3 regions of the Faecalibacterium sp. Marseille-Q4164 genome follow, and region 1 is predicted to be linked to each of the others. Evidence: riboswitches for the same ligand, from Rfam matches in the RefSeq annotation. Region 1 holds a riboswitch; each other region holds the start of a gene.
What was found. Region 1 has a riboswitch for cyclic di-GMP ahead of J3352_RS09715 (leucine-rich repeat protein). Riboswitches for the same ligand answer to the same signal wherever they lie in the genome.
Positions count from the first base shown of each region.

Region 1 (3,276 bases):
GGCGGCCACGCCCACGTTGCCCGCCAGCCGGAGCAGCAGGAAATTGAACACGGTGGTGGTCACAGCAGAGGAGAGCTCCCCGACAAAGCCGGAGATGCCCAGCTGGCAGCTCTGCACCAGCAGCCGGGCCGAGGGGGCCTGCCGGACAAAGGTGAGCGTGTTGCTCTTTTGAAAGAAGTGGCGGCTGCAGATGGCGATGCTGAGCACCGGCGAGATGGCGGTTGCCAGCGCCGCGCCGGGCAGGCCCAGCTCCATGGGGAAGATGAAGATGTAATCGAACACCACATTGAACAGGCTGCCGCTCAGGGTGGCCACCATGGCAAGGGACGGGTCGCCGTCGTTGCGGACGAAGGCCGAGAGGATGTAGTTGCACATGAAGAAGGGTGTGAACAGCAGGAAGATGCGGGTGTAGTTCAGGCCCAGCGCCACAATGTCCGCATCGCCGCCCATGAGCTGCAGGAGCGTGCCCGGGCAGAACGCGCCCGCCAGCATGAACGGGATGGCGATCAGGCAGGCGCAGAGGATGGCGTTGGAAAAATACCGCTGCGCCCGCGCCTCGCCCTGCGCCTGCAGGATGGCGTACCGGGTGGCCGCACCCAGGCCGATCATCGAGCCGAAGGCAAAGATCAGGTTGTACATGGGCAGGCAGAGGTTCAGCAGGGTCACGCCGTCGGTGCCCGCCACCTGGGCGATGAAATAGGTGTCGGCCAGAATATAGCACGATGTGCCGATCAGACCGAAAATATTCTGCGACACATACTTGAAGAACTGCTTTGTCAGGTTCATGGATGCTTCCTTTCCGCGGGGAGAATAGGGGAGTGAAACGTAAAAACGACTACTACTATATCATAAAACTTGGCATATTTCAACGAAAAAGCGAGGAAACACGCCGCCTTTTCCCAAACGGAACACTTCTCCCCGGGGAGATGCTGCTATCCGAAAATGTCATACAAACACTGTCGCTTTTGTGCAACTTGCCAAAGATGTTTTTGGGTTATTGACAAAAAAAAAAAAAAAGTTTTATGATTTTTGTGTAAGTTGCCACATAAAAACAGAAGAATCGGCAAACCAATCGAAAGGCTGCGACGCAAAGCTAAAGGGCCTGTAATATGGCAGCCAGCCGCACTTTCTCAACCATACCGCACATGGGCATCACCTCAAGGGGCGGTAGATTCCCAAAGTACAAAACGCAGAGCGTTGTACCAGCCATTTGGCCGGTGCGGCGCTCTTTTTGCTTTGTGCGGGCATGGTTATATTTTGGGAATAATTCATAAAAGGAGGATTTTTATGAGATTGAAACGAGTGATCAGCGCCGCCTTGGCAGTGAGCATGGCAGTTTCCATGATGCCTGCTACTGCGGTTTCGGCGTTTGCAGAGGGAACGAGCACCAAAACTGCGGAGACAACCACTGTTACTGGCAAGAATAGCACCGAAAGCAAAGCAGAAACCTCTGGTTATTGTGGTGCAGAGAATCAGGAAAAGAGTGTTCAGTGGGCTTTCAATAAGGAAACCGGCGTTCTGACCATTTCTGGTACCGGCCGTATGGCGGATTATAAGTACGGCAATACGGAAGATACCCGCCCTTGGGCAGCTTTTTCAAATGTAATCAAAGAGGTTAAAATTGAAGAGGGCGTTACCGGTATTGGTGGTAATGCTTTCCGAAATCTTACTGCACTGACCAAGACAAATATTCCTGCAAGCATTAACTATTTGGGTGATTACATCTACCGCGCAGATAGTGAACTTACGGATGTTGAATGGGCACCCAATTTTACGGCACCTAGCCTTAAGGATAACGATACGAATGGTGGAACGTATACTGGTACATATGTTCCAACCAGTATGTTTGATTTCTGCTCCAAACTGGGTGACGGCAAAGAGCTGACGAAGTGGCTTCCCAGTAGCTTTACTGGCGTTGGTTGTGCTGCGTTCCGTGGAACACAGTTTACAGTTGATTTTGATAACTGGAGCAATTTGAAGTATATTGGTGCCCGTGCATTTGAGCAGATGCCTCATCTTGAGAGTTTTACGCTGACAGATGGTATTCAGATTGGTTTGAGAGGTACGGATTCTAATGCGTTCAATGGTTCTGGATTGAAGAAACTGATTGTAAATACTGAGGAAGTACCGAGAAGCTTTGCGAATGGATGTACAGAATTGACAGATATTACATTAGGCAGTGCTGTAAAAAAGATTCAACCTTTCGCATTTTATTCGACAGCTATTACTACATTAGATGTGCCGGAAGGAATCAGTAACATTGGAGATTCTGCATTTTATGCTTGTCAAAATTTTAATAAATTGACATTTCGGGGCAAGGTAACATTAGGGGAAAAGGTATTTACTGCGTGCGGCATCAAAGAACTTGATATTCTGGATGGTGCAGAAGTCATTTGTACAGGTGGAGATCCTTTTAGGGGAAGTGGAAGTGATCCTGCGGTGACCACAATCAATGCAGTTGAGTTAAAAGGTGCGTTAAAGAGTGGTAAGGAAGATCAAACAGACGGGAGTCTTTGGCACGATATATTTTCTAAAAATGCTGGAATAACAACGGTAAATGTTTGTGGCCAAAACCTGCAATATGTGCGACCGTCAGTATTTCCGAGTATGGAAACATTGAATGTAACAGGCGGAGATGCGCACATTCCAGCTGAAAATACCTATGCTTTCTCTGGAAATACTACACTGAAGCATGTTGACATCGATGTTGATACTTACACAGAAGATGAATATGAGGATAAAGATGGAAAACAAGCTGTGGTAGCATCTTTCCGTAACGCACAGGCGCTTGAAACCTTTGCGGTGAGAGCCAATAACGTAAAACTTGGAAATCGAACTTTCTGTGAGTGTGCAAATTTGAAGAAGATTGATTTTACAGGTTGCGACGAGATTCATTATATGAACGGTTGCCTGGGCTCTTCTACGAGTGGACAACCACTTAATCCCAATGTGTGCATTTATGTGAATGACGAATCTGCAAATCCGAGAGCAACCAACAATGATAGTGGGTTGGGTAAAAATGTAGGCATTGTCTTTGTTGTCGATGGCGGCATTGTTGACATGAATAAGACCGGTTTTGACAGCGTAACCAAGGCTGGATGTACCGCAAAATGGTATGAGGACGCTAAATGCCAGACCGAAACCGAGGATACTACCCCCGTAACGGGTAAAACCTATTACGCCAAGTGGGCAAAGAACAATTACACTGTGACCTTTAACAACAATGGGCATGATGAAAAGCCTGCTGACAAAACTGTTGAATATGGTGACTCTGTT
Region 1 covers NZ_JAFREJ010000010.1:50,802-54,077, reverse strand. Annotated here, with positions in the region: gene J3352_RS09720 (MATE family efflux transporter) at 1-786, opposite strand, end outside; cyclic di-GMP riboswitch class I at 1,053-1,128, shown strand; gene J3352_RS09715 (leucine-rich repeat protein) at 1,288-3,276, shown strand, end outside.

Region 2 (3,276 bases), on a different contig from region 1:
CTTCCATGTGACACTGGCCAACCACTCTGCGCTGGAAAACACCATCCCGCCGGCCAGCCACCCCGAGTTCAAGGAGACCGGCTGCTTCCTCAAGTTCTGCGATGAGGTGCGCCGGTATACCAGTGTGCCGCTCTGCGGTGTGGGCGGCCTGAACGACCCCGATTTTGTGGAGCAGCAGCTTGCCAGCGGCCGCATCCAGTGCGCAGCAATGTGCCGCCAGCTGCTGGCCGACCCCAACTGGGTCAACAAACTGCAGAGCGGCAATGCGGCAAAGATCCACCGCTGTGTCCGCTGCAACAAAAAGTGCCTGGGCGGCCTGATCGCCCATCAGGGCACCCGCTGTATCTATGATGCCCTGAACGCAAAAGAACAGGGAAGCATCTGATCTCAAACATAATAAAGGAGAATGACCATGAGCTACGCCATCGTTTTCAGCAGCAAGACCGGCAACACCCGCCTGCTGGCCGACACCCTTCGCGCAAGCTTGCCCCAGAATGAGTGCACCTACTTCGGAGCACCGGCCCCGGAGGCACTGGAGGCTGAGACCCTTTACATCGGCTTCTGGACGGACAAGGGCCATGCCGATGACACCCTCACCGCCTTTTTGCAGACCCTGAAGGGGAAGCGGGTCTTTTTGTTCGGCACCGCAGGCTTTGGCGGCAGTGCGGAATATTTCGAGCAGATCCTGGCAGCGGTGCAGAAATCGCTGGATGAGAGCAACACGGTCATTGGAACCTATATGTGCCAGGGCAAGATGCCCATGATTGTGCGCCAGCAGTACGAAAAGATGCTGCAGCAGCCCAACCATGCACCCAACCTCGAGATGCTGATCGAGAACTTTGACAAGGCGCTGGCTCACCCGGATGCCGCAGACCTCGACCTGCTGCGCAAAAAGGCGGCAGAGGTGCAGGCATAACGGAAGAACTCTTCAAAAAAGCAGATTTTTTGAGAAAGCTGCTCCAAAACAGTTGACAGGTTCTGTCCGATGTGGTAGGATAGCGTCGAGGAAATGGAAACGGCTCCTCAAGGTGAATTGAATATTCTCGGCAAAACAGTCGAAAGGCTGTGACGCAAAGCTACAGGGCCTGTAAAATGGCAGCCAGCTGCTTCTCAAAGAAATCTTTCTTTGGGCGACCTGCTTAGATTTTCTAGGTGTTGTTTTGCTGAGTGTATTGCAGAACAACACCTTTTTTCGTTCTCAAATTTCTTCCCAAAAGAAGAAAGGCACGCAAAACTGAATATCCTCGGCAAAGCAGTCGAAAGGCTGTGACGCAAAGCTATAGGGCCTGTAAAATGGCAGCCAGTTGCTTCTCATCACCTGAGGGTCTCCACAGCGGAGAATGGGTGTTGAGTGACCTTCATCTGAAGCATCAGATGTCGATTGCCGAGTATACCAGCAATCGACACCTTTTTTCATGGGGTAACACAAAAGAGGTTCAACACCATGCGTAACGCTTCGATGAAAGTCCTGAAGAATCTGGTCTGCTGCGCCGCATTCATCTGCCTGATGTTTGTTCTGGCAATGCCCGCACACGCAGCTTCCAAGGCCGATGAGCTGCTGCAGCTCGTCAACGCAGAGCGTGCACAGGCTGGTGTGGCTCCTCTGAGCATGGGCAGCAGCGCACTGAATGCTGCCGCACAGGCCCGTGCAAAAGAACTTACCGTCAATTACTCCTACAACCGCCCCAATGGCAGCCGCGAGTTCACCATCCTGCCGGAGTACGGTGTGGACGATGTTTCCGTGGGCGAGAACTACTGGGCAGCTGCTGAGGATGCTTCGGATGTGGTCGCCGCCTGGAATCGCTACGATTTCTTCAAGGAGCGGATGCTGGACAAGGATGCCACCTCCGTTGGCATTGGCTACTACGAGGGCGGCGAGTATGGCAATTACTGGGTGATGATCTTCACCTACGCCCGCGGCACCAGTGAGAACGGTTTTGCACAGGAAGTGCTGGCGCTGGTCAACGCTGAGCGTGCAAAGGAAAATCTGGCACCTCTGGCTATGGGCGATGCCAAGCTGCAGGCCGCCGCCGATGAGCGCGCAAAGGAAGTGGCAAAGGTCGCTTCCCACACCCGCCCCGATGGCACCAACTGTTTCACCGTGCTGAAGGAGTACGGTGTGTCTGATACCGCCACCGGCGAGAATGCCGCCTGGGGCGAGACCACGCCCGAAAAAGTCGTTGCAGACTGGATGGCTTCGGAAGGCCACCGTGTCAATATCATGGACCCCGCCGCCAAGTATATGTGCCTTGGCTACAACTACGATGCCAATTCTCAGTGGGGCCACAACTGGATCCAGATCTTCGCAAAGTAAGCGGATGACTTCCATTGAGCGTTGTACGATGAAATAAAATAAAGCAAAAAGAGATGCACCCCGCTCCCTGAACCGGTTTCAGGAAGGCAGGGTGCATCTCTTTTGTTTTTTATTCTGCTGCCATCTCAGCCACATCCTCGGGGCTGAAATCGCCCAAGGGCAGGATGAGCCGGCCCAGCGTCTCCTGCGGCAGGGCGGCAAGCCGGGCACTCTCGTCCGCAATTTCGGCAGGGCAGAGGACGTGCACGCCGTCTGCACCGGTCTCTACCCGGGCGCGGTGGCCGGTGGCAATGTACTGGATGCCCAGCCGGTCAGCCGCCGCCAGCAGGGCGGGGAAGCGCAGGTCGGCCGGGGCAGCGGTCTCCTCGGCCAGCTGGCTGGCCAGTTCGCTGGCATTCAGGGTGATGCACTCGATGCCCAGAGCCTTGGCGGCTTCCTTGGCGGCATCCACAACGGGGTCATCGGTGCACAGACGCACCACAGCGCCCATCACCGCAAAGCCCTGCTGCTGTAAAATGCGGACAGCTGCTTTGCAGCCCGTGCCGCCGCACAGGCCCACCAGCACCTTGTCCTGCTGCTCATAGGTATCGAACCCGCTGCCGGGCAGAAATGTATCGCTCATCGTCCCTGTCTCCCTCCGTGTGCCTGACTTTGTGCCACGGCCAGCTGGTCGCAGCGCTCGTTTTCCGGGTGGCCTGCGTGGCCCTTGACCCAGACATAGGTGATCTTGTGCCGGGCTTCCTGCTCCAATGCCTGTTCCCACAGGTCGGGGTTCAGGGCAGGGGAGCCGTCGGACTTTTTCCAGCCCCGGCGCTTCCAGCCCCTGGCCCAGCCCTTTTCCAGCCCATTGATGACGTACTGGCTGTCAGAGCACAGCCTCACCTCACAGGGCTCCTTGAGCTGGCGCAGGGCCTCGATAAAGGCGGTCAGCTCCATCCGGTTGTTGGTGGTGGAAGCATCGC
Region 2 covers NZ_JAFREJ010000009.1:57,039-60,314, forward strand. Annotated here, with positions in the region: gene bilR (bilirubin reductase) at 1-385, shown strand, start outside; gene bilS (flavodoxin family protein BilS) at 413-916, shown strand; cyclic di-GMP riboswitch class I at 1,036-1,111, shown strand; cyclic di-GMP riboswitch class I at 1,237-1,312, shown strand; gene J3352_RS09365 (CAP domain-containing protein) at 1,445-2,314, shown strand; gene J3352_RS09370 (hypothetical protein) at 2,424-2,936, opposite strand; gene rnhA (ribonuclease HI) at 2,933-3,276, opposite strand, start outside.
Region 2: another riboswitch for cyclic di-GMP. It lies ahead of J3352_RS09365 (CAP domain-containing protein); the one in region 1 lies ahead of J3352_RS09715 (leucine-rich repeat protein).

Region 3 (3,276 bases), on a different contig from region 1:
TTCAATGGTCACGCCCTCTTTGGGCATCACAAAGGTAAAGGTCTTGCCGGGGTTGACGATTTCCTCGCCGTTTTCGTCCAGCAGTTTTGCTTTGGACTGGATATCCCAGTGGTCAAAGCTCAGGCCGCTGTCCTTCCACAGCTGGTTGTTTTCGTCGAAGGTCACGGTAACAAGAGCACCCTCGTAAACATTGCCCTTGTCGCTGGCGGCGTTGTCATCGTAGGTAAAGGTGCCGACTTTCACAGTCAATTCATGGTCGGGGATGGCTTCCCACTTGGCGTACAGGGTGGTATCGCCGGAAACGGTATCGTTTTCAACATCAAATGCTTTGGTCAGTTCTTTGTCGGTGTACCAGCCGCCAAACGTATACCCGGCGGCGGTGGGTTCTGCAACTTTTGCAAGCTTGTCGCCAGTGTAAATAGTCTGAGCTACGGGTGCGGTGCCGTGGCCGTTCATTTCAAAAGTGACGGTGCAAAGATATTTCAGCACAGTAGGATTTTTGAAATTTCCATTATCCGTTTGTTCAAAGTTCGAACTGTTAATTAAATTATCCCATTGGTCAGCAGTACCTTTATAAACGACATTTTCTAAGGAAGAACATTTCAAAAATGCCTTTTGAACAACTTTTTTCACACTATTTGGAACAGTAACTGTTTTTAATTTTGAACATTCAGCAAACATTGCTCGCTCAATACTTTCAACGCCATCAGGAATGACAAATTCATCAAGGCTACTGCATTGATAAAATGCATGATGGTCAATATTAGTTACGCTTGAAGGAAGGGTGAGGCTCTGTAAACTAGAATTGCAATGGAATGCGTTCCCACCAATACTTTTTAGTCTTGAGCCTTCTTGAAAAGTGAATTTTTTAATACACCAATCATCATAGAATGCGTTTTCGCCAATAGTTTCTACCTCACGGGGAAGTTCAAATTCTCTAATTGCACAGCAATTTGCGAATGCGTCATGGTCAATCAATTTCAACTGACTTTCACTATCAAAAATAACATTAACAAGACCGGAGTTAGTGTGCAAGTCACCACACTGGCGAAATGCGTATGCCCCAATTCTTGTTATAGTTTTTGGTATTTTTATACTAACAAAATTTGGCTTTCCAACATAATCTTTATAGGGAGTGCTGTCTACCAGTCGGCAATCAAATGCACGGTCACCGATTTCTGTAACGGTATATGTTGTACCATTATTTACAACTGTTTCAGGAATTACTCTCTCCGTCTGTACTTCCACAGGCCCCACAACGGAGACAGTGGAACTGCTCAGTTTCTTATATCGCAAACCTTGATAATCAAATTCATCTTCTCCACGAGCGGGAATATCTGCCGCAAATGCCGTGACTGCCGACAGGGGCAGCATGGTGATCATCATGCAGACCGCAACCAATAAGCTGATCAAACGCTTAGGTCTCATAATTCTTTACTCCTTTTCAATGATTTTCCCAAAACTCTCTTTATTTCAGCCAAAACAAAAGAGCGCCGCACCGGCCAAACGGCTGGTACGACGCTCTGAACCCTTGTAGGCCCGCTGTGCGCTCGCTCTCCTGAAGGGAAGCCGACGCATCTTCACAAGGAGGTGCAAGGTTTCGTATTACCTTACCCGGAGAGAATAACGTGCAGCTGGCTGCCATGTTACAGGCCCTGTAGCTTTGCGTCGCAGCCTTTCGACTGGTTTGCCGATTCTTCAGTTTTAGCGGAAATGGCATTTTGCACAGAACAAGATACGCTTTTCTTTTTTTTTTGTCAATATGACGAAAGAAAGTTTGGAGAAGTATACAAAAGAAGTGTACAATGTGAAAAACATAAAGAAAACAAAATCGTGCAGCAGAACAAGATCTGCCTGACTTTATGGAGAATGCAGTGCAAGAAAAATGCCCCTGACCGAAAGAAGCCGGTCAGGGGCATTTGGGGTTGCTGCAGCGGGCAGGGTCAGTGCCTGCGCTCGTACTTCAGGCGCTCCCGCAGCTCGTCCAGAGAGCGGTGCTTTTCGCCGTGGCGCAGCTTGGGGTAAGCGCGGAGCATACGGCCCTTGCCAAAGTACTTGGAGCTCCGGGTGCGGGCGCGCATCTCCTCGCTGCGGGCCTGCAGCTCTTCGGCCAGCTGTTCCAGACGGAGCAGCTCTGCCGTGCGCTCTGCGGTGCCCTTGGCAGCCAGCTTGACGGCAGTGGCGGCCTCAGAGGCATTGAGCCGGGCCTCCTGGGAGGACTTGCGGGCAGCCTCCATGGCCTCGTCGGCCTTGGCGCGCAGGGCGGCAGCGGCATCCCGGGGGCTCAGTTTGGCGGCATTGTCCCGGGCCTCGGCAGCCGCCAGCTTGAGCTGCAGGCGGCTCTCGTCCATCTTCTGGTCCACATCCATGGCGGTGGTGCCCAGCAGCTCGGTCATGGCATCGGACACGGCGTGCATACTGTCGGCCACCTTTTCCAGGGCATCCAGCTCACGGGCCAGGTCAGAGGCCGCAAAGGCGGTCACCACCACGTCGGCGGCGTAGCAGGCGTACAGGATGCACATGAGGACAAAGCCCACCATCTGGGGGACCATCGCCACAAAGCCCGCGATCACGGGGTGAACGGCCTTCATCACCACAACGGTGCCCACGCCCCACAAAAGGGAGAACTCCAGGCAGATATATCCGCCGATGTTGAAGGGGAAGTCGCTGTAATCCCACCACCGGGTGTGGTAGAGCTTGTAGAGCGCCCAGCCGCCCACCAGCTCCAGCACGCTGGGCAGGATCACGCCGCCGATATAGAGCAGCAGCAGGTTGTCTGCCAGCGGCGAAAGGGTGAACAGCACGATGATCATGCCAAAGCCGTAGATGGGGCAGACCGGGCCGTTCAGAAAGCCGCGGTTCACCAGCTGGCCGGTGGAAACGGCGGCATAGATGACCTCCAAACACCAGCCCAGGCAGGAGTAGATCAGGAAAAACGCCAGGATCTGATACAGCGAAAAGCCGCAGACCATGGTGTTGACAAAAAAGGACATCTTACTCCTCCTTTGCGGCGGCAGCGGCTTCCTCCGCAGCCTTCCTCTTTTTCAGGACCTTGGGCTCGATCCAGGTCACGGCGGCATCGCCGGGCAGCTTTTTGGCGATCAGGGCCTTGATCTTGATGCCCATCTCGGTGAACATCCCCTCGTGCTCGGTGCGGATGTTCCACTCCGGCTCGTTTTCGTGCAGGTCAAAGGTCTTCCAGGTGATCTCGTAGCCGGAAGCGGGGAAGTACTCCAGGCTGTCGCGGAACAGGTCGTCGTCATCGGTCTTGAAGTA
Region 3 covers NZ_JAFREJ010000005.1:37,321-40,596, forward strand. Annotated here, with positions in the region: gene J3352_RS14390 (leucine-rich repeat protein) at 1-1,428, opposite strand, end outside; cyclic di-GMP riboswitch class I at 1,627-1,702, opposite strand; gene J3352_RS07175 (putative ABC transporter permease) at 1,944-2,993, opposite strand; gene trmB (tRNA (guanosine(46)-N7)-methyltransferase TrmB) at 2,995-3,276, opposite strand, start outside.
Region 3: another riboswitch for cyclic di-GMP. It lies ahead of J3352_RS14390 (leucine-rich repeat protein); the one in region 1 lies ahead of J3352_RS09715 (leucine-rich repeat protein).